4 regions of the Oerskovia sp. Root22 genome follow, and region 1 is predicted to be linked to each of the others. Evidence: riboswitches for the same ligand, from Rfam matches in the RefSeq annotation. Region 1 holds a riboswitch; each other region holds the start of a gene.

Evidence for each region. A riboswitch is a leader RNA that binds a small molecule or an ion and turns the genes downstream of it on or off. The one in region 1 is predicted to bind S-adenosylmethionine.
Region 2: it holds a riboswitch for S-adenosylmethionine, as region 1 does, so the genes downstream of both, ASE15_RS16160 (nucleotidyltransferase domain-containing protein) here and ASE15_RS17380 (aminotransferase class V-fold PLP-dependent enzyme) in region 1, are expected to answer to the same signal.
Region 3: it holds a riboswitch for S-adenosylmethionine, as region 1 does, so the genes downstream of both, ASE15_RS11060 (LLM class flavin-dependent oxidoreductase) here and ASE15_RS17380 (aminotransferase class V-fold PLP-dependent enzyme) in region 1, are expected to answer to the same signal.
Region 4: it holds a riboswitch for S-adenosylmethionine, as region 1 does, so the genes downstream of both, ASE15_RS15785 (hypothetical protein) here and ASE15_RS17380 (aminotransferase class V-fold PLP-dependent enzyme) in region 1, are expected to answer to the same signal.

Annotation. Positions count from the first base shown of each region.
Region 1 is NZ_LMIL01000011.1:446,618-452,161, reverse strand. It holds gene ASE15_RS17400 (peptide MFS transporter) at 1-89, opposite strand, end outside; gene ASE15_RS17395 (GNAT family N-acetyltransferase) at 193-813, opposite strand; gene ASE15_RS17390 (CsbD family protein) at 934-1,110, shown strand; gene ASE15_RS17385 (GNAT family N-acetyltransferase) at 1,177-1,911, opposite strand; gene ASE15_RS17380 (aminotransferase class V-fold PLP-dependent enzyme) at 2,036-3,436, opposite strand; SAM riboswitch class IV at 3,477-3,591, opposite strand; gene ASE15_RS17375 (phosphotransferase enzyme family protein) at 3,690-4,628, opposite strand; SAM riboswitch class I at 4,705-4,797, shown strand; gene ASE15_RS17370 (rhodanese-like domain-containing protein) at 4,804-5,268, shown strand; gene ASE15_RS17365 (O-succinylhomoserine sulfhydrylase) at 5,292-5,544, shown strand, end outside.
Region 2 is NZ_LMIL01000011.1:154,109-159,652, reverse strand. It holds gene ASE15_RS16170 (hypothetical protein) at 35-1,150, shown strand; gene ASE15_RS16165 (chitinase) at 1,241-1,894, shown strand; gene ASE15_RS16160 (nucleotidyltransferase domain-containing protein) at 2,042-2,689, opposite strand; SAM riboswitch class IV at 2,990-3,109, opposite strand; gene ASE15_RS16155 (LacI family DNA-binding transcriptional regulator) at 3,238-4,272, opposite strand; gene ASE15_RS16150 (carbohydrate ABC transporter permease) at 4,407-5,348, opposite strand; gene ASE15_RS16145 (carbohydrate ABC transporter permease) at 5,351-5,544, opposite strand, start outside.
Region 3 is NZ_LMIL01000009.1:123,121-128,664, reverse strand. It holds gene ASE15_RS11075 (ABC transporter ATP-binding protein) at 1-9, opposite strand, end outside; gene ASE15_RS11070 (ABC transporter permease) at 6-965, opposite strand; gene ASE15_RS11065 (ABC transporter permease) at 962-2,014, opposite strand; gene ASE15_RS11060 (LLM class flavin-dependent oxidoreductase) at 2,033-3,139, opposite strand; SAM riboswitch class IV at 3,228-3,338, opposite strand; gene proB (glutamate 5-kinase) at 3,503-4,645, opposite strand; gene obgE (GTPase ObgE) at 5,005-5,544, opposite strand, start outside.
Region 4 is NZ_LMIL01000011.1:65,592-71,135, reverse strand. It holds gene ASE15_RS15795 (polysaccharide deacetylase family protein) at 1-1,329, shown strand, start outside; gene ASE15_RS15790 (cold-shock protein) at 1,512-1,715, shown strand; SAM riboswitch class IV at 1,847-1,958, shown strand; gene ASE15_RS15785 (hypothetical protein) at 2,066-2,434, shown strand; gene ASE15_RS15780 (hypothetical protein) at 2,567-3,268, shown strand; gene ASE15_RS15775 (bifunctional RecB family nuclease/DEAD/DEAH box helicase) at 3,356-5,544, opposite strand, start outside.

The DNA.
Region 1 (5,544 bases):
AGGGTCGACAGACCTCGCGGGTGCCCGAAGAAGGCTCTGTCGTCCGGGTCGACCGCGGGTCCTGCCGGTCGTGCGTCCTCGGTCGTCAACAGCCCTCCAGCGGTCGGTGCGCCCACCGCAGGCTCGCGGAGGCATCCTTCCAACCTAGGCAGGTTCGTCGCCCGAGGCCACAGGGACGCCCCGGTGGCGCCGTCAGACGACCCGATCGAGGCCCTCCAGGCGCGCGAGCCGGTCGAGCAGGCCGTCCCGGACGGCCGGCCACTCGTCGGCGAGGACCGAGAAGTAGGCCGTGTCGCCGCGCGACCCGTCGGGCGCGACACGGTGGCTGCGCAGCACCCCCTCGGGTACGGCCCCGAGGCGCTGGATCGCCGCGATCGAGCGGGAGTTGCGCGCGTCGGCCCGCAGAGCGACGCGTTCGACGTCGAGCACCTCGAACGCGTGCCGCAGCAGCAGGTACTTGCACGCCGGGTTGGTCACGCCGCCCCACCAGGGACGGTCGTAGAAGGTCGAGCCGAGCTCGACGCGGCCCTGCGAGGGCGACCACTCGTAGAGCGAGGTGCTGCCGCGGACGGACGTGGCGTCGTCGGGCCCCTCGCCGGGGACACGCGGCCCGACGACGGCCCACGCCAGGCGCCCCGGCGCCGCCACCGCGTCGCGCACGTAGGCGGACATGGCGGGCGTCCCGCGCGGCGTGGGCGACGACATCCCTGCCCACAGGGCATCGTCGACGAACGCCCCCAGCTCGGGCGCGTGCTGCTCGCCGAGCGGCTCGAGGCGCAGCCCGAACCCTTCCAGGACCGTGACGTTCTCCATGCGGTCATCCTGCCGGACAGGACGTGAGGATCTTGTGAACCGCCCGTCCCCCGAGATGCGAGTCGCCCGGGGGCCTGCCTACGGTCGATGCGAACCAACCACCACCGAGGGAGGAACCCCATGGGACTGGGAGACAAGATCAAGCACGGTGCCGAAGAGGCCAAGGGCAAGGTCAAGGAAGGCGCCGGCAAGGCGACCGGCAACGAGAAGCTCGAGGCCGAGGGCCACGCCGACCAGGCGAAGGCCAACGTCAAGCAGGCCGGTGACGACGTCAAGGACGCCTTCACGAAGGACTGACCGCAGACGAAGGACGCCCCGGGACCCGTACGGGTCCCGGGGCGTCGCTGTGGACGGGGGAAGTTCTCAGAGGGCGACGGCGGGCGGCAGGGCCGTGACCGAGCCGACGGCCTGACCGGCCGCCTCGGCGACGTGGTCCGCGACCGGCGGGACGACCGACAGGAGCGGCGTGGTCACGGGCTCGCCGGCGGTGGACATCTCGACGGGGCCGAGCACCGGGACGATCCGCGGGCTCGTGATCCGCGCGAGCAGGCCGAGCTCGACGCCCGCCCACTCGTGCGCGAGGATCGAGAAGCACACCGAGTCGGCACGCGTGCCATCGGGGGCCGTGCGATGACCTCGCATGACGCCCTCCTCGTACGCGCCGAGGCGACGCATCGCGGCGAGCGAGCGCGCGTTGCGCGCGTCCACCCGGAAGCCCACGCGGTGCACGTCCCACGACTCGAACGCATGTCGGAGCAGCAACCATTTCGAGACCGGGTTCACGAGGCTCCCCCACGTGGAACGGGCGTAGAAGGTCCGCCCGATCTCCACGCGCCTGTCGTCGAGCGACAGGTCACGGAAAGCGGTGCTCCCCACCACGAGACCCGAGCCCGCGTCGACGACGGCGAAGGCCGTCAGCGCCCGGGTAGCCCGAGTGTCCTCGATGAAGTTCACCATCCCGACCTCCCCCGCAGGGAGGGTCGTACTCATACCCGCCCACATCGTCGGATCGACGATCTGAGCCAGCGCACCGGCGTGCGCGACAGCCAGGGGTTCGAGGCGGAACCCGTGGCCTTCCAGGACGACATCGTGCTGCACAGCGCATATCAGAACACACGCGGGCGTCGCCGCCAAGACCACAGAGCGGTCGTTCGTGGGCGACGAGGTGACGCACGGGTGAACGTTGCGCTCCGAGGAGTGTCTCCGCAGGTCAGAGGGCTCGTCAGGCCGGGGCCGGACCGCACCCCACGGCGGCCGTGATGTTGCCGACCGCGGCGGTCGCGAACAGCCCGGAGAGCCCTGCGACCTGGAGCAGCGGACGAGGGTCGTCGCTCACGACCCAGCAGCCGTCGACGACCTCGTACCGGGCCTTGACCCCCTCGCCGACGTAGGCGCGCAGCGCCGCGATCAGGCGCTCGATCTCCTCGCCCGTGGTGCCCACGCCGATCGACGCCCGGATGGCACCGGCCGGGAAGCCCAGGCGGGCCAGGAGCGGGTGCGCGCAGAACCGGCCGTCACGCACGCCGATGCCGTGCTCGGCCGAAAGGTAGGACGCGACGAGGCCCGCGTCGTGGCCGTCGACCGAGAAGGTCACGACGCCCACAGGGTCCACGGCGTCGGCCCAGGCGCGGACGACGCGCACGCCGTCGATCTCCTCGAGCCCGTCGACGAGACGGGCACGCAGCTCGGTCTCGTGCGCGACCAGCACGCCCGGCTCGAGCGCCGCGAGCGCGTCGCACGCCGAGGCGAGCGCGACCGCGCCGATCACGTTGGGCGACCCGGCCTCGTGCCGCGCCGGGGCGCTCTGCCACGTGGTGCCGTCGAGCGTCACGTTGCGCACCGCGCCGCCCCCGGCGAGGTAGGGCGTGCCGGCGTCGAGCCAGTCACGGCGCCCCACGAGCGCGCCCGCACCGAACGGCGCGTAGGTCTTGTGGCCCGAGAACGCGACGTAGTCCACGTCGCTCGCGGCGAGCGAGACGCCCCGGTGCGGGACGAGCTGGGCGCCGTCGAGCAGGACCCGCGCTCCGGCGTCGTGCGCCGCGGCGACGACCTCGGCGAGCGGCAGCGACTCGCCCGTGACGTTCGAGGCCCCCGTGATCGCGACGAGCGCGTACGGGAAGCGCGACAGCTCTGCGCGCAGCCCGGACAGGGTCTCGGCGACCGTCGCACCGCCGACCAGGACCGTGGCCCCGCCCGTGCGCTGCCACGGCAGGAGGTTCGCGTGGTGCTCGACGTCCAGCACGAGCACACGGCCCGGCGAACCGTCGGCCTGGGCCGGGACGCAGCCCGCGAGCAGGTTGAGCGAGTCCGTGGTGTTGCGCGTGACGATCGTGACGTCGTCCTCGCGGGCGCCGACGAACGCGCCGATGGTCTGGCGCGCGGCCTCGTAGAGCGCGGTCGACACCTGAGACAGGTAGCCCGCGCCGCGGTGCACGCTCGCGTAGAGCGGCAGGACCTCGTTGACGCGGTCGGCCACGACCTGCAGCGCCGGGGCCGACGCCGCGACGTCGAGGTTGGCGTACGGGACGCTGCGCCCGTCGACGAGGGGGACCAGGGTGTCGCTGCCCACGACGGGCAGCACGGCACACGAGGTAGGGGCTTCGATGACTGCGTGTGCGCTCATGGCACGTCCTCCGGTGGTCGTCGGAGTTCGCCCTGCGGCCCCTCCGCGCTTGCCCCCCTCCTTGTAGAGAGGGACCTGGTCGTCACCCGGGGCACCCCGCCGCGGAGGAGGGTTGCCGGCCAGCAAACCGGGGTTTTGCGCTGGCACTCATGACCTGGTGTCAAGGATGGGCGAGGCCCGCAGAGCGTGTCAACCGGTGGGCACGGCGTCTCGGATGGTGGGCAGAGGGTGCCTGTCAGGCGGTCGAGCCCGCTCAGCGAGGCGACGCGTCCGCGAGCGCCTGAATGTGTCGCGCGTCGGCCCGGTACATGGCCGCGTGCTCCCGGAAGTCGTCCCGCCCGGTCGCTGACGCCCGCTCGTCGGTGAAGGCCGCGAGCTCGTCGAGCCGCGCGACCACGACGGTCAGGACCTCGCGACGCGAGAAGGGCAGCCCGTAGGCCGCGACTAGCGCGTCGAGGCGCGCGAGAGGATCCAGGCGCCCGACGACGTCGGCTCCCTCCCCGTCCCCGGCGTCCGCCACGAGGGGCACGAGCCGGTAGCCGAGGTAAGCCAGGTCCCAGATCCGGGGGCCGGGGCTCGCGGTATCGAAGTCGATGAGCCCGACGACGACCCCGTCGCGAAAGACCAGGTTGTACGGGGCGAAGTCGTTGTGGCACACGACCTCGACCGGCTCGCGCGCCGGGAGCTGCCAGGTCGGGGCGGCGGCGGGTGCGGGGACGGCGGCAGCGCCGTCGACGACGGAGCCCCCGGGGAGCCCGCTGTCGGCCGTGGCGGCGAGGAACCCGATGCTCGCGTCGTGCACGCGCCGCAGCAGCGCGCCCGCGTCACGGAGCACCGACTCGTCCCAGACCCACAGGGGAAGGGGATAGTTCGCGACGTCGCCCGGGAGATAGGACAGGACCTCGCGCCCCTGCTCGTCGGTCCCCAGCGGCTCGGGCACCTCGGTGATGCCGTGCGCGCGCAGGTGGCGCAGGAGCGCGTGGACGGTCGGCGTCCAGGGCCCGGCGGTCCGGCGGACCGTGTCGCCGCTCCGCACGACGGTCGAGGAGTTGCCCCCGGTCAGGACCTCCTCGGGCGGGCTCTGGTCACGACCGCCTGCCGTGAGGTAGAGGGCTTGCGTCGAGGTAGAGGCCCCGAGCCCGCTGTCTCGACGGGAATCCTCTACCTCGTGGCGGCGCGCAGGGTGCTCCATGCGCAGCAACCTATCCCCTGCCCACCCTGCGAGACACCCGTTTCACTCCGTGGGCACGGTGACGTACGATCCGACGCAACCATCCAGAGCGGCTGAGTGACTTGGCACGATGACGCCGCAGCAACCCCCCGGTGACGGGCGAGGGTGCTACCGCCACGACCGATGGAGGATCACCATGAGTGCCCCCGACCGCGCGACCGCTGCACCGGTCCCCGACGCCCGGCCCGCCGACGGCTACGCCGGCGACATCACTCCCCAGCAGGCATGGGGCCTGCTCCAGAGCGCCCCGGGCGCCGTCCTCGTCGACGTCCGCACCGACGCCGAGTGGCGCTTCGTCGGCGTCCCCGACCTGTCCTCGACGGGCCGCGAGCCGGTCCTGACCCAGTGGGTCACGGTCGAGGGCCGGCCCAACCCGTCGTTCGTCACGGACCTCGCCGCGGCCGGCGTGACACCCGAGACCCCCGTCGTGTTCCTGTGCCGCTCGGGAGCCCGTTCGATCGGCGCGGCCAAGGCCGCGACCGCCGCCGGCCTGGGCCCCGCGTACAACGTCCTCGAGGGCTTCGAGGGAGCGCTCGACGGCGCCGGTCACCGTGGTTCCGACGGCTGGCGCGCAGCGGGCCTCCCCTGGAAGCAGTCGTGAGCGCCGCGACCGGGGACGGCGTCCTGCGCATTCCCGCCGGGGTCCCGGGCGGCTCGGGCCGCGGCCCGCTGCCCCGCTCGGTGCGGCCCGACACCCTCGCGGTGCGCGGCGGCCACGCCCGCTCGAACTTCGAGGAGACGAGCGAGGCGCTCTTCCTCACGCAGGGCTACGTCTACGGGAGCGCCGCCGAGGCAGAGGCCGCCTTCGCGGGCGAGGTCGACCGCTTCATCTACTCGCGCTACGGCAACCCGACCGTGCACACGTTCGAGGAGCGGT
Region 2 (5,544 bases), 290 kb from region 1:
CGGGCGCCTCATCTGCGTCCGCTACCCTCGCGGGATGCCGATGACGTCTCGCCGAGAACCTGCCGTCCTCGTCGCCGGGCTCCTCACGTCGGTCCTGTGGGTCGGGAGCGCGGTGCTGAGCGACCGGGTGGACGTGACCGTGACGGGGCAGACGATCCTCGCGGCCCTGCTCGCGGGGGCGGTGGTCGTCGCGCTGACCTATCTCGCGACGCGACGCCTCCCCCCTCGCACGGGAACACCGGCGGCGTTCCTCGGTTCCTGGTTCGCGGTCGTCGTGGGCGGTGCCGCGGGCGCGGTCGCCGACGTCGTCGCCGACGTCACGTTCCCCTCCCCCGAGAACCCGGCGTTCCTCCTGCTCACGGCGTCGTTCGACGGCGGCTCGTGGGGGCTGGCCGCCGGGTGGCTCGTCGGGCTCGTCGCGGTCGGCACCCTGGGCCTCACGAGCCGCCACGACCCGGCCTCGCTCCCGGCCACGCGTCGCGCGCGCAAGCCGTTGCGGGCCCGCGCCTACCCGACGGTGCTCGTCGCGGGCGGCGTGGGGGCGCTCGTCTGGGCGAGCGTCGGCGCATCAGGGTCGTGGCTCGTGTGGCACCGCAGCGCGCGCGGTCCGGTCGACCTGCTGGCTGAGGTGACCTCGGGGGCGATGGCCTGGCGCTTCACGGCCGGCCGGACCGTGGTCGAGCCGCTCGAGGTCGGTCTGGCGGTGCTCGTGGGACTCGTCGTCGCCGGGGGCACGTGGCTCGCGACCCGGCGCCTGCCGCCGCGCGCGAGCCGCTGGAGCCTGGTGCTCGCGGTCTGGTTCGTCACGATCGCGGCGTCGTCGGTGGCTGCGGCGTCGCGTTCGGTCACGGCCTTCGCGGTGGGCGAGCTGCGTTCGACGACGCTCAACCTGGCGTTGTCCTCGGTCCAGGCGAGCCTCTTCTGGCCCCTCGTCCTCGGCTGGTCGGCAGGGCTCGTCGCGGCCCTCGTCTACCGCGCGACGGGTGGCGAGCCGACCGGGGTGCCGGCCGCCGATCCGGCCGGGAGCACCTCGGTCGAGGGGCGCGTGGAGCCGGTGGGCACAGCCGGCACGATCGGCGCGACGCCCGGTGATGACCTCCCCCGGAGCACCCTGCACACCGATGCCGAGGAGCCCGCACCCGTCCCCTAGGGTGACCGCGGAGACGCCGTCCGGCCGTCGCGGCTCGTCGTCGAGCCGCGACCCAGCGGCCGGCCGGGATCAGTGACGAGAGGGTGGCTCATGGCTGAGACAGGTTCGACGAGCGGCATCACGACGGGCTTCGTGGTGACGGAGGCGCAGTTCGAGGAGATGTTCCCGGACCGCAACCCGTTCTACACGTACGAGGGCCTGGTCGCGGCGACCGCGGCGTACCCGGAGTTCGCGACGTCGGGCGGGCCGGTGGTCGCGGCCCGCGAAGCTGCGGCGTTCCTCGCGAACGTGAGCCACGAGAGCACGGGTCTGCTGCACGTGAGCGAGCTCAACACCGCCGTGTACTCGCACTACTGCGACCCGTCGCAGCCGTACGGGTGCCCCGCGGGCCAGTCCGCGTACTACGGCAAAGGGCCCATCCAGCTCTCGTGGAACTTCAACTACAAGGCCGCGGGTGACGCCCTGGGCATCGACCTGCTGAACAACCCGTACCTGGTCGAGACCGACGCGACCGTCGCCTGGAAGACCGCGCTCTGGTACTGGAACACGCAGCCGGGCGAGGGCACCATGACGTGCCACGAGGCGATCGTCGGGGACCACGGCTTCCGCGAGACGATCCGCGCGATCAACGGCCCGCTCGAGTGCGACGGCGGCAACCCACGCCAGGTCGCGAACCGGGTCGCGCTGTTCCGCCGATACGCCGAGCTCCTGGGCACCACGACGGGCGAAAACCTGACCTGCTGAGGTCCGTTGCCCGACGGCGGAGCGCGCCCTCCGCCGTCGGGCGCGGTTTTGCGCGGCGCGGGCGGGTGCGGGGCGGCGCGGGCGGGTGCGGAGCGGGCCCGTGCGCAGGCGCGCGGGGACGCGGCGGCTGCGCCGGCCCGTCGGCAGTCAGTCGGGGAGGACGACGAGGGTCAGGTGCTCGTGCACGGGTGGCCCGAGCACCTGCTCGGCGTCGTGCGCCCACCGCTCGAGGGCCCCGGGGCGGTCGCGCTCGGCGTCGAGCCACGCGATCGTGCGGAGGTGGACGTCCACGTCGTTGCCGGACCAGGCTCCCGCGTCGCGGCGCAGCTGGTCGGTGAGCTCGTGGGCGATCCAGGCCGGAAGGTCGTCGGGGACGACGACGAGGAGGTCCAGGTCGTCGGCCGCGGTGCCGTCGCCGCGAGCGGCCGACCCGACGACAGCGACGCCGATCGACCGGCGACGGCCGTCGTCCCGCACGACCTGATGAAGCAGCTCGTCGATGCGTCGGCGCAGCTCGCACCAGGGATGCAGCGCGTCGAAGAGCGCCTCGATCGCGGGCCAGCACAGGTGGTCGCGGTTGACCCGGAAGTAGTTCGTCGACCCGATGGTCCGCCGCTGGATGATCCCTTGCCGTTCGAGCCGCCCGAGAGCGCGACGGACCCCTTCCGACGATCCGGTGTGCGCGACGCGATGCACCTGCCCACCCGTGAGCTCGCCCTGACGGTTCCAGAGCGCACGCAGGACGGGCCCCTCGAGCCCGGGCACGACCGCCGAGACCGGGCTGCTCCAGTCCATCCGCTCCCCCTGAGTCCTGATCTCCTCCACGAGGACCCGGGGGGGGAGGGTGTGTTTTCTCTGTAGCCACCACAATTGTTGTGGCTACAGAGAAAACACACCCTCCCCTCCCCCGGTTCGGCGTCGTCGCCCGACCGTCCGAACGCCTCACGGACAGGATGACGGCTCAGGACAGCACGCGGAGCGAAGGCCAGTGATCTGTGGACAACGCGCTCACCGCAGGCAGTCGGCGGCCTGAGCCCACCGGGCCGCAGCGGCGGCCTCAGGGCAAGGGTCGAGGCCACGATGAACGCGACCTCGACCTCGCACTTCCCGAAGGCCCGGATGCCGGGTCGGGCGGGTCTTCCTCAGAGGCACCGTGCGCGGGAACGCGGTTGCCGGACCGGCACGCGGAGGGCGTATCGCCGGTCACTCGTGACCGATGCCCACCCTGCCAGACGGGACACACAAGGACAAATCACCCCGGCGCGCCACGGCGCACCCCTGTGCCCGAGCGCCTCGGTGCCCGTCGCGCACGACCGCGACTGGCCGGGCGAGGCCGAACCTCCCTAGGCCGAGTCCCGCACCACGAGCGACGTCGGCAGCGTGATGGCCGCAGGCTCCTGGCCCTCCACGACCTCGAGCAGCAGCCGCACCATCTCGGCGCTGATGCGCTCGAAAGGCTGCCGCATGGTCGTCAGCGCCGGGTGGAGCGACGCCGCGACCCCCGAGTCGTCGAACCCGCCCACGGCCACGTCCCCGGGCACGCTCCGCCCCGTGGCCTGGAGCGCGACGAGCGCCCCCGCCGCCATGAGGTCCGACGCCACGAACACGGCGTCGAGGTCAGGGCGCCGCTCGAGCAGCTCGGCCATCGCGAGCCGGCCCCGCTCGCGCGAGTAGTCGCCGTGCGCGACGAGCGACTCGTCGAACCGGTCGCCCAGCGCGTCGCGGTACCCGTCGAGGCGCAGCGTCCCGCCCGGGGTGTCGAGCGGACCCGTGATCGTCGCGATGCGCGTGCGCCCCGAGTCGAGCAGGTGCTGCGTCATGGTGCGCGCCCCGGCCCGGTCGTCGGCCGCGACGTACCCGACGCGCCCCTCGTACCCGAGCGGGACACCGCAGGCGACCGTCGGGACCTTCTGCTTGAGCAGCTCGGCCAGCATCGGGTTGCCCTGGTGCGAGCTGATGAGCAGGACGCCGTCGACGTGCCCCGCCGCGACGTACCCACCGATGCGGCGACGCTCCTCGGGGGTCCCCGCGACCATGAGCAGCAGCGGCATCTCGCGCTTCGCGAGCTCCTCGGCCGCGCCCCGCAGCAGGATCGAGAAGTTGGGGTCCTCGAACAGCAGGTGCTGCGGCTCGGTCAACAGGAACGCGATCGAGTTCGACCGCCCCGTCACGAGGCTGCGCGCGTGCTGGTTCGCGGCGTACCCCGTGGTCCGGATCGCCTCGTTGACCGCCGCGAGGGCATCAGGAGAGACCCAGTGGCCACCGTTGATCACGCGGGACACGGTCCCGCGCGAGACGCCCGCGACGTCCGCGACGTCGCGGATCGTGGGGCGACGCTTCGCCCCGTTGCCCGACGCCGCCGCCCGCCTCTCGCGCACGGGTCCGGCGCCCGCCCCCGCACCCGGGGAGGTGCCGCGCGCGGCTTCGCGACCGTCCTCGCGCACGGCGTCGACGGGCTGGGGTACGACGTCGTTCCCGGACTGCTCCACGACACGTGAGTCTAGGGACATCCTCAGGCCTTGACCGCGCCGGCGGCGAGGTCGACCTGCCAGTAGCGCTGCAGCAGGAGGAACAGGGCCACGAGCGGGACGATCGACAGCAGCGCGCCCGTGATCACGAGCGTGTACAGCGCGGGCTGCGACGCCCCCTGGTTCAGCAGACCCGACAGCCCGACCGTGAGCGGGAAGAGCTTGTCGTCGCCGAGCATGATGTACGGCAGCATGAAGTTGTTCCAGATCGCGACGAACTGGAAGAGGAACACCGTGACCAGGCCGGGCGCCATCATGGGCATCGCGACCTGCGCGAACGTCCGGAGCTCACCGGCGCCGTCGGTCCGGGCGGCCTCGACGATCTCGTCGGGGATCGACGCCCCCGCGTAGATACGGGCGAGGTAGATCCCGTACGGGCTGATGATGCTCGGCAGGAGCACGGCCCAGTAGGTGTTGGTCAGACCGGCCTGGGCCAGGAGCAGGTACTGCGGGATCGCGAGCACCACACCGGGCACGAGCACGCCGGCGAGCAGCATGTTGAAGACCGCCGTCTTCCCGCGGAAGCGGTACTTCGCGAGCGCGTAGCCCGCCATCGCGGAGACGACGACCGAGAGCAGCCCGCCGATGCCCGCGTAGAGGGCCGTGTTCGCCATCCACCGCCAGAACAGACCGCCGCGGTAGGCGTTGAGGTCGGACACGTTGTCCAGGAAGTGCGAGGACGGCGCGAACGTGAAGGTCGAGAACAGCTCGCTCCCCGACTTGGTCGAGGCCACGACGACCCACAGCACGGGCAGCAGGCAGTACAGGGCGCCCACGAGCAGGATCGCGGTCGCGGTCCCGCTCGGGCGCTCGCCCGCGGACCGGTGGCCCGTCCGCGGAGCCTCGCGGGACTTCTTGACGACCGCCCCGGGGCGCGCGTCGAAGGTCTCGGCGACGAGGGCGGTCTCAGCAGCGTCGGTAGTCATGGTCACTTCTCCTGACCGAAGGCACGGCTCTGCACGAGGCGCAGGAACCCGAACGAGAGGACGAACGTCGCGACGGCGATGATGACCGAGGTCGCGGCCGCCGAGTACAGGTCGCCGCGGATGAACGCGTCGCGGTACACCTTCATGAGCGGGGTCCACGTGCTGGAGATCGTGTTGCTGAGCGGCTTGAGGGTCG
Region 3 (5,544 bases), on a different contig from region 1:
CGTGCTCATCGGTTCCGCCGTCCTTCGGTGTCGAGGGCTCGCGAGATGCGGTTGGCCGAGAGGACCGTCAGCACGATCGCGAGCCCGGGGAGGGTCGTGAGCCACCACGCGTTGCGCAGGAAGTCACGTCCGGTCGAGACGAGCTGACCCCACTCGGGGGCAGGCGGCGGCGCCCCGTAGCCCAGGAAGCTGAGGGACGAGACCGCCAGGATCGCGGTGCCGAGCTCGAGGGTCGCGAGGACCACGACGGGCCCGGCCGAGTTCGGCAGGACGTGCCGCAGCAGCACGCGGTGCCAGCGGTTCCCCGACGCCTGCGCGGCCTCGACGTACACCGAGCTGCGGACGCGCACGACCTCGGACCGCATGATGCGGGCGACGCTCGCGACGCTCGCGAGCCCCACCGCGATCGCGACGTTCACGGTGCCGAACCCGAGGACCGTGACGAGCGCGAGCGAGAGCAGCAGGCTCGGGATCGCGAGCAGGACGTCGGCGACCCGCATGACGGCGTCGTCGACCCAGGAGCCGAAGAACCCCGCGAGCAGGCCCAGCGTCGAGCCGACGACGAGCCCGAGGCCGACCGCGATGAGCGAGGCCTGGAGCGTGAGCGCTGTGCCGTGAACCACCCGGGAGTAGAGGTCGCGGCCGAGCTGGTCGGTCCCGAACCAGTGCTCGGCCGACGGCGGCTGGAGCTTGTCGGCCGGCACCCCGGTCAGCGGGTCGGAGTGCGCGAGCAGCGTCGGGGCGAAGGCGGCCACCAGGACGACGACGATCCAGACCACGGCCGCGAGCAGACCGGGCCGCCGGACCACGAAGCCCAGGCCCGCCACGAGGCTCGAGAGGCCACGGACGCGGCCGGGCGGCAGGTCCGCGGACGAGGGCCGCCGAAGACCGGGCGTGGTGCCGTCGACGGCATCGGCCTCCGGCAGGACGCTCTGCTCGTGCGGGGCGAGGGCGGTGTCGGTCATGCTGCACCTCCGTGAAGGACGGCGACCTCGGGGGTCGACGATCTGGTGGGTACGGTCTGGTCCTCGGGGGCGGCGGCCCCTCCCCCGGGCGTCGCCCCAGGCGTGGTCGCGCCTCGGCGACGTCCCGTCACCACGCGGGGATCGAGCAACGGGTAGGCCAGGTCGACGAGCAGGTTGGACACGACGAACACGACGGCGGCGAAGATCACGATGCCCTGCACGACCGGGATGTCCTGGGTCTGCACCGCGGACGCGGTCACGCGGCCGAGTCCCGGTCGGGAGAACACCGTCTCGGTGACGACCGTGCCGGAGAGCAGCTGGCCGACGATCAGGCCGGTCATCGTCAGTGCGGGCAGCGCGGCGTTGCGCAGGGCGTGCGAGAAGAAGACCCTCGGGCGACCGGCTCCCTTGGCCCACACCGCGTCGATGTACGGCTCCCGCAGCGTGGTGGCCAGGCTCTTGGACAACAGCTGGGCGATCGTCGCCCCGGTGGGCACGGCGAGCGTGATCGCGGGCAGGACGATCGAGGCGAACCCCTTGTTCCCCATCGCGGGGAAGATCGGCAGGGTGAAGGAGAACCACTGGATGAGCAGGAGGCCGAACCAGAAGGCGGGGATCGCGACCCCGAGGGGCGGCAGCCCGAGGAGCAGCTGCCCGAGACCGCGGAACCGTGTGTAGGTGGCCGCGACGGCCAGCCCTCCGCCGAGCACCACCGCGAGCAGCAGACCGGCCGCGGCGATCTGCACGGTCGGTGGGATCGCCTCGACGATGAGGTCCGCAGCGGGGCGCCCCGTGCTGATCGACTGACCGAGGTCCCCGCGGAACAGCCCGGCGAGCTGGGAGAAGTACTGGACCACGAGCGGGCGGTCCAGACCGTGCTCGGCACGGAGCGCGTCGAGCTGCTCGGGGGTGATGTCGTTGGCGTCGGCCCCGGCCATGAGCTGGGCCGGGTCGCCGGGCAGGGCGTAGAGCACGATGAAGGACACCGTGTAGGCGGCCCAGAGCACGCCGACCGCCTGGGCCAGTCGCGTCGCGAGATAGCGTCCCATGGTGGTTCTCCCCCTCCGTCAGGCGCCGACGGCGACGGCGGCGGCGGTCCGCTCGACGGGCGGCGATCCCGGCACCGTCGAGCCGGCCGTTCCCGCACGGTCCGTGGCCGGCGTCCAGCCGAGGGCCGGGGCGACGAGAGTCGCGACGTCGTGCAGGATCTGCTCGTACTCCTCGTCGCTGAGCTCGTAGGGCAGCTCGAGGCGCAGCTCGCTGACCTCGCCCACGACGGCGTCCGCCACGAGCCGCTCGAGGATCTCCTCGCTGGGCCCCACGAGATCGGGCGCGAAGAGCGTCCGGCGCTCGCCCTGCGGGGCGAGGGTCCGGGCTCGGCGCGACTCCTCGAAGGCTCGGTAGCGTCGGCGCGACGAGGCGTCGGCGCAGTCGGTCGGCACGATGACCCGCCCGAGCGCGACCCGCGTGGTCCGCGCGTCGCCGCGCCCCGCGCGGTAGGCGACGAGGTTCGCGAGCTGGGCGGTGACGAAGTCGTCCGACTCCTCGCCTGCCACGATGTTGCCGGTCAGGAGGTTGAGCCCGTTGCGCGCGGCCCACTCGGTCGAGCGGCGCGAGCCGGCGCCGTACCAGAGGCGGTCGACGAGCCCCGGGCTGTGCGGCTGCAGCCGGGGCCGCTGGACGTTCCCGGGCGAGTGCACCACGGTGTCCTCGTCGCCGATGAAACCGCCCGACAGGTTGGCCGCGAGCCGCTCGATGCGTGCGTGCGAGAAGTCGTGGGACTCCCAGTCCCCGTCGAAGACCAGGTCACCGATCAGGTCGGCGTGCGGCGGACGGCCCGCGCTCAGGCCCACCTGGAGGCGCCCCTGCGCGAGGACGTCGGCGGTCGAGAGGTCCTCCCCGAGGCGGAACGGGCTCTCGTACCCGATCGGGATGACGCCTGTCCCCAGCTCGATCGTGCTCGTGCGTTGGGACGCCGCAGCGAGGAAGACGGTCGCCGACGAGATCCCGTGCTCGAGGTGCCGCTGGCGGACCCACGCTCCGTCGAACCCCCAGGCCTCGGCGCGCTCGAACAGCCGCAGCGTCGCCTCGAGACCGCTGGCGGGGTCGTCGTCCGGGAAGTTCCCGGGGGTGAGGAAGGCCAGCGAGGAGATCGCCGGGGTGCTCTGGCTCACGATGGTGCGTCCTTCGGTCGGACGACGTGCGGGTCCCGCCCGTCCCCGGGCACGCCACAGGAACCCGTGGACGGGGGTCGTTCGTCACGTCGTGTGCTTACCGCGACCTGTCGGCGCGGTCAGGTCCTGCCCGGAGCACCCCGTCACATCGAAGGGTTGCTGGCCAGCGAGCCGGGTCTTGGCGCTGGCGCTCTTCACCTGCCGCACAGGAAAGCCTCCCGGCGCCGTGCAGTCAAGGAGTGAGAGCGGCGTCCCACTCCATGAGACAACGCAAACGAGAGACGGGGCCCGGAGACCGTTCCAGGTCTCCGGGCCCCGTCGTGGGACCGAGCGCCGCCTCCGCGCTGCAGCCGCGAGCCGCCCTCAGGACGCCTTGCGCCTGCGCCCCACGAGCACCAGGTCGTCGCGGTGCACGACCTCGCGGTCGTAGCCCTCGCCGAGCTTGTCGCGCAGCTCGTGCGTCGAGCGGCCGAGGAGGTCGGGGATGTCGGTCGAGTCGAAGGCCACGAGGCCGCGCGCGATCACGCGCCCGTCGGGCGCGACGAGCTCGACGGGGTCGCCCGCGTCGAAGTCGCCCGTGACCCCGACCACGCCCGCGGGCAGCAGCGAGGCCCGCCCGCCCAGGACCGCGGTCACGGCCCCCTCGTCGAGCTCGAGGCGCCCCCGCGTGCGCGCGGCGTGCGCGAGCCACAGGCGTCGGCGCGTGGTGCGCTTGCCCGTCACGGCGAACCAGGTCCCGACCTCGCGCCCGGCGAGCGCGCCCTCGGCGTTCGCGGCCTTGGTCAGCACGACCGGGATGCCCGAGCCGGTCGCGATGCGCACGGACTCGAGCTTGGTGAGCATGCCGCCCGTCCCGACCGAGCTGCCGCGCCCCGTGACCTCGATGCCCTCGAGGTCGAGCGGCGAGCGGACCTCGCGGATGCGTTGGGTGCCGGGGCGCGAGGGCGGGCCGTCGTAGAGCCCGTCGACGTCGGTCAGCAGCACCATGACGTCGGCGCGGACCAGGTGCGAGACGAGCGCCGCGAGGCGGTCGTTGTCGCCGAAGCGGATCTCGTCGGTCGCGACCGCGTCGTTCTCGTTGACGACGGGCACGACGCCCAGGTCGAGGAGCCGCTCGAGCGAGCGCTGCGCGTTGCGGTAGTGCCCGCGGCGGATGGTGTCCTCGGCCGTGAGGAGGACCTGCCCCACGCGGATGCCGTACTCGGCGAACGCCTGGGCGTACCGGGCGACCAGGAGGCCCTGGCCCACCGAGGCCGCGGCCTGGGCCGTGGCGAGGTCGCGTGGTCGGGCGCTGAGGCCGAGCGGACCGATCCCCGCCGCGATCGCCCCCGAGGTCACGAGCACGACCTGCCCGCCCGCGGCGTGCCGCGCGGCGATGACGTCGACGAGCGCGTGCAGGGCCGGGACGCTGAGGTGCCCGTCCGGTCCGGTGAGCGAGGAGGAGCCGATCTTGACGACGACCCGGTGGGCCGTGGCGACCTGGGAGCGTGCGGAGAGCGCATTCACCGGGACATCATCGCGCGCCAGGCGCCCGGGCGCGGAGTCATGTCACCGTGTGACACCCCGGGGTGAGACGACATGGACCCTGCCGCGCCGTGGTGTCAGAACTGCACCGGCGCATGGCCCGGTGCATTTCTGACAGCTTCTCCGGCGTGAGCCCGCCCGACGACGTCGCCCACCTCCCGCTCCCGTCCCACCCGGGCGGTGGTCGTCGCTCGACCGGTACGCCACAGGGCGGGCACGACCCGAGGGGCCGTACCCGCCCTGCGGGCGGACGTCGTGGGCGACAGCATCGGCGCGGGAGTCGGGCGTCGGGGCACCCGACCGCTCGGCCCGTCGCTGCCCTGCGGCACCGTGTCCGGAGGTCAGTCCTTCTCGGGGTCCGTCCAGTGACCGGACTCGCGCTCGGTCCAGAGCTCTGCGCGGGCCTCGGCCTTGGCGTCCATGCGCTCGTTGTACTCGCGACGCTTGTCGTTGCGCGTGGGGCGCGAGTGGTCGTCGAAGCGCAGGTCGGTGCCACGGGGTCCGCCGAGGTGCTCGGAGCCCGTGATGAGCGTGGGCTCCCAGTCGAAGACCACGGCGTTCTTCTCGGACCCGATCCGCACCTCGTCGCCGGCGACCGCCCCGGCCTTGAAGAGCTTCTCCTCGACACCCAGGCGGGCGAGACGGTCCGCGAGGTAGCCGACGGCCTCCTCGTTCGCGAAGTCGGTCTGACGGACCCAGCGCTCGGGCTTGGCACCGCGGACCTCGAAGTAGAACGTGCCGTCGCCCGCGTTCTTGCGGGTGACCGTGAACCCGGCGTCGTCGACGGCCTTGGGGCGCAAGATCGTGCGCACCGGAGCGGGCGCGGGGGTCTCGCGGCGCGCCGTGTCGACGAGCCCGGCGAGCGCGTAGGTCAGCTGGCG
Region 4 (5,544 bases), 380 kb from region 1:
GCGGAGCGGGTCGACCCGCCTGCGGTGCTCGACCCGACGTCCGTCGAGAACCTCGAGATCCACCAGGAGTCGACCGCGGACACGGGCGACGCCCGCTCGATCTCGACCGTCGCGATCCCCGGCGAGCACTCGCTGGGACGGGCGTTCGGTCGCTTCGTCGACGCGACGACGCAGGCCTACGAGGCTGCGGTCGACCCCACCGCGACGGGCAACGAGCTCAACGTCGGCTGGGACCTGGTGCTCGCGCAGGGCGACGTGCTGGGCGTGCACGCCTCGACCTACGCCTTCACGGGCGGGGCGAACGGTGAGCTCGGCAGCCAGACCTTCTACACCGACCTCCCGCGCGCGACCACGACGTGGTCGGCCGACCTGCTCACCGCGGACGGCCGCAAGCAGGCCGCGGAGTGGGCGGGAGCGGCGCTCGCGGCAGCGGGGCTGGGGTTCGGCGAGCCTGTGCCGTCGTCGGAGGACACGTTCCGGGACGTCCGTCTCGGGCCCGACGGCGCCGCGACCCTGGTCTTCTCGCCCGGCCTGGTCTCGGCACGGGCCGACGGGGAGCTCGCCGTGCGGCTCGAGCCGGACGCGACCCGGTCCGTCCTGTCGGCCGTCGGCAAGCAGCTCGCCGAGGTCGCGGCGAGCGGTGCACCCTTCATGGGGATCGCCCCGCCCCCTGTCGAGGAGCCGCCCGTGGCCGCACCGCCCCCCGCCTCGCCCGACGCGCCGGACTGCTCGGTGCTCAAGTGCATCGCCCTGACCTTCGACGACGGCCCCGGCAAGTACACGTCCCAGCTCCTCGACACCCTCGCCGAGAAGCAGGCCAGGGCCACGTTCTTCCTCGTCGGGCGGTCCGTCCAGGCGAACCCCCACCTGGTGCGTCGCGAGGTCGCGGAGGGGCACGCCGTCGGGAACCACACGTGGTCCCACCCCGACCTGTCGAAGCTCGGCACCGACCAGATCTCGCAGGAGCTGCAGTCGACCGCGGACGCGGTCGAGGCCGCGTCGGGCGTCCGACCGACGCTCGTACGGCCTCCGTACGGCGCGACGAGCGATACTGTGACGAGTGTCCTCTCCCAGCGCAACGAGCCGGCGATCCTGTGGAACGTCGACACCGAGGACTGGAAGAACAAGGACTCGGCCATGACCTCGGAGCGGGCCCTCGCAGGTGCCCGACCTGGGGCGATCCTGCTGATGCACGACATCCACGCCTCGACCGTGTCGGCCGTGCCCGGCATCGTGGACAGCCTGCGGGCTGCTGGTTACACGCTCGTGACCGTGCCCGATTTGCTCGGTCATGACCTGGTTGGGGGACACAAGTACTTCAATCGTTAGCAACAGGGGTAGCACAGTCGGAGTAACCCCTGTACCGTTACCGGTGAGATTGCAGTGCCTCGCTTGTCCTTGCGCAACGGCCCCATGCCACCGCGAACCTTGTTACCCAAGAGTTGACGACGAACACCGTGATGTTCGGCTCCAGATCATGGAGCTGTTTGAAACTCTAGAAGGAGATCCCCATGGCATTGGGAACCGTGAAGTGGTTCAACGGCGAGAAGGGCTACGGCTTCATCGCACCTGAGGACGGCAGCGCCGACGTGTTCGCGCACTACTCCGCCATCCAGACGCAGGGCTTCCGCTCGCTCGAGGAGAACCAGCGCGTCGAGTTCGACGTGACGCAGGGCCCCAAGGGCCCGCAGGCGGAGAACATCCGCCCGCTCTGATCTCACTCGCCTCCGGGCGTAGCTGATCATTGAACGAGTGCCCCCGACCGGTTCGCCGGTCGGGGGCACTCGTGCGTCCAGGACCAGGTACCCCTGTGCCTGGTCCTGGACGCCGTGGTAGAACTGAGAACGGTCCAGAGGACCAGCGAACCGCCCTCCGGCGTGCTGGTCCGGCAACCGCGCGACGCGCACGGTGCTCCCGGAGGAAGACCCGCCCCCACACCCGTGGGGGAAGAGCGAGCAGCCCCACGCCGCAGCGCTCGTCCTCGTGCCCCTCGCCCTGGGCCTCGCCCGGGTGGGTGCCCGCACGCGGGTGAGCTCCGCCGTCGGGCACGGAGAGAAGGAGCACCATGGCCCAGCACGTCATGGAACGCCGGGCGAGCACCGCCCCCTGTCCCGTACCGACCGTGTGCGACCGGTACGACACCGGGCACCTCCTGCACCCCGTCCACGCACGCATGCTGGGCAACCGGCCCTGGGGCTGGCGTGACGGCACGGTCCGCGCGGTGCGACCGGTCGACGGAGGCGTCGAGGTCGTCGTCGAGTACACGACGGGTGAGGGAGCGTGCCGCGTGTGGCACCACACGGGGCTCGACCTGGCCGACGGGCTGACCGTGCGCGTGCACGAGCAGTACCACGCGCTCGAGCTCGCGGGACAGCCGCTCAACGTCCGCCTCCTGGGTGGGGTGGGCTGCGTACCGGAGCCCGCTCCCCGCTGAGTGCATGGTTCGGCAGGGACTCGCCGGGCGTGTCGCTGCCGAACCACGCACTCGACGGAACGGAGGGGCGGCGAACCGCGTTGAACCGGTGAGGGCACCCGCCCTCGACGGTTCGACCAGAAGGACACGCTCATGGGATTCCTCGACCGCCTCCTCGGCCGCACCCCGCAGGACGAGGGGATGCCGCGCCGCCACGCGACCTACGACGGCCACGAGTCCCCCGTGTACGGCACCCCGCCCCCCGCTCCGACGGGTCCGGGGCGCAGCGAGGACGACGTCGCGATCGACCGCTACCGTTACCTGCTGCGCACGGCTCCCCCTGAGGCCGTCGAGCAGGCGCACACCGAGGCGTTCGAGCGGCTCACGCCCGAGCAGCGGCGCCGTGTGCTCACCGACCTCGGCGAGAACCTGCCGCCCGCCGAGCGCGCGACCTCCGACGACCCGCAGTCGCTCGCCCGCATGGCGACCCGCGCCGAGATGCGCAACCCCGGCACGCTCGAGCGGTCGTTCGGCGGCCGGCAAGGGGTCGGCGGCCCGGGCGGGCCCGGCATGGGCTCGATGATCGGCTCGAGCATGCTCGGCACCATCGCGGGCGTCGTGATCGGCTCCGCGGTCGCCAACATGATGTTCGGCCCGATGTTCGGCGACCCGACCGCGAACCTCGCGGGCGACGGCGGGACGGGAGGCGAGGGGGATCCCGGGGCGACCGAGGCCGACCCTGGAGCGGGCGACACGGGCGGTGAGGTCACCGAGGCCGGAGGGGACCTCGGCGGTGACTTCGGTGGGTTCGGCGACTTCGGTGGTGGGGACTTCGGAGGGTTCGGGGACTTCTGAGCCCTGACCCGCCGCTGAGTGCGTGGTTCGGCAGCGACTCGACCGGCGTGTCGCTGCCGCATCATGCACTCAGCGGAAGCTCGGCCGCTACCGAGCAGCCCCTGACTGGCACAGCCCGATGAACGCGCCCAGCTCGGCGAGCTCCTCGGGGTGGTGCGGCAGGTAGTCGGTGAGCCGGTGCGAGCGGACCACGACGGCGCACCACTGGCCCCGCGAGACCGCGACGTTCACGCGGTTGCGCGACAGCAGGAACTCCATGCCGCGCGGCACGTCCTCACGTGCCGAGGCCGTCATCGAGACGATCGCGACGGGCGCCTCCTTGCCCTGGAACTTGTCGACCGTTCCCACGCGCACGTCCCCCAGCCCCGCGGCCTGGAGCGCGTGCCGCACGGTCCAGACCTGCGCGTTGTAGGGGGCCACGACCACGAAGTCGTGCTGGTCGAGCGGCCGAGAGCAGGCGGCGGCCCCACCGTGGGAGCCTGCGGCGCCCCCACCCCGCCCGCCCGGGTACCAGGTGGTCCCGAGCAGCGCCTGGACCTGACGCACGATCTCCTGGGCCTCCTCGACCGAGGACACCGCGTTCCCTGCGTGCTCGACCTCGACCACGTGCACGCCGGGCTCGACCCCCACGAGCAAGCGTTCGCCCGCGGCCGCCTCGGCGTGCAGCAGGCCCTCGTACGCGAGCTCGGACACCGCGTCGCACAGCGCCGGGTGCATGCGCCACGACCGCGCGAGGAAGTAGCCGTACTCCGGTGGCAGCACGTCGTGCCCGCCGCCGGCGCGGGTCAGCCAGCCGAGGGCCGACTGGTCGACCGGCTCGGGGTGCTGCCCCTGCGAGACCTGCGGGAGCTGCTGCGGGTCGCCCAGGAGCAGGAGCCGCTGCGCGGCCCGCGAGACCGCGACGGTGTTCGCGAGCGAGAACTGCCCGGCCTCGTCGATCACGAGCAGGTCGAGCTCGCCGTCGCCGAACCGCTCGACGTGCGCGAAGTCCCAGGCCGTCCCGCCGATCACACCGGGACCTTCCGCGACGAAGGCCGAGGTCTGCGCGGAGTCCACGAGCCGCCAGGGGACGAGCCGCGAGCCCTCGGGCAGGTCCGCCGCGGCGACGTCGTCGGCCAGGCCGGAGCCCACGTCGCGCCCGACCCTCGACACGTCGCGCCCCTTGGGGCCCGAGGCCTTCTTGCCCACGCGGTCCGCAGGCACCCCGCCCTTGCTGATGACTCCCGCGAGGACGTTCTCGACGACGTCGTGCGACTGCGCCACCACGCCCACGCGCCAGCCCTCGGCGACGAGGCTCCCGATCACCTTCGAGGCGAGGTGGGTCTTCCCGGTGCCGGGAGGGCCCTGGACGCCGAGGTACGACCCGTCGAGGGCGCGGACGGCGTCCGTGACCGCGTCGATGTACCGCTCGGGGCCGTCACCCAGCGTGGGCAGCGGGCCGCCCGACGACGTGCGCGGCGGGCGCCTGCGCAGCAGGTCGAGCGCAGGGCGGTCGGGAAGCACCAGCGGGGCCTCGACCCCAGCGGGGTTCTGGCCCTGCACGAGCGTCGCGAGCGCCCGGATCGAGGCCTCCTGCTGCGGTGTGGGCAGCACCTGGCCCACCGTCAGCGCCATGGGCAGCACGTCGTGCGTGGCGGCCCCCTTGGGGACGGGCATCCGCACGTCGAGGACGTCGACCTCCCGGCCGCTCGCGAGCCGTCCGCGCTCGACGCCGTGCACGCGCACGCTCCCCGTCGACCAGCGCACCGCGCCGTGCGCGGGCTCGATCCCGTCGGGAGCCGGCCCCTCGAAGAGCGCGGTCGCGCCCTCGTAGCCCGCCTTGAGCTCGGTGCCGTCGGGCAGCTCGCCGTAGAGCCGCAGACGACGCGACGGGTTGCTGCGCGGCGTCGCCCGGGCCCAGTCCTCGATCACCTCGGCCCGCTCCACGACGAAGTACGACCGGGGCGTCTGCCACTCGTCCACGGGGTCCTTGAGCCGCGAGAAGTACTCCTGCCAGAAAGGCTTGGCCTCGCGCCAGTAGTACCCGACCCCGGCGCCCAGGAGCGCGACGGCCTCCTCGTCGTCGGTCCGTCCGGCCCCCGAGCGGCCGTCCACGCCGCCCGCGAGCCCCCGCACGTCGAGCTCGACCTGCTCGGCCTCGGCGCGCTTGGCCCGGCGCGCCACCTCGGCGTCGCTGAGCTCGAGGGCGGGCGGCAGGTCGTCCTCCCACCCGTTGCCCACCGGGGGCGTCGTCCGTACGTCGCTCGTCGCGGGGGCCGTGCGTCCGGCGAGGCCCA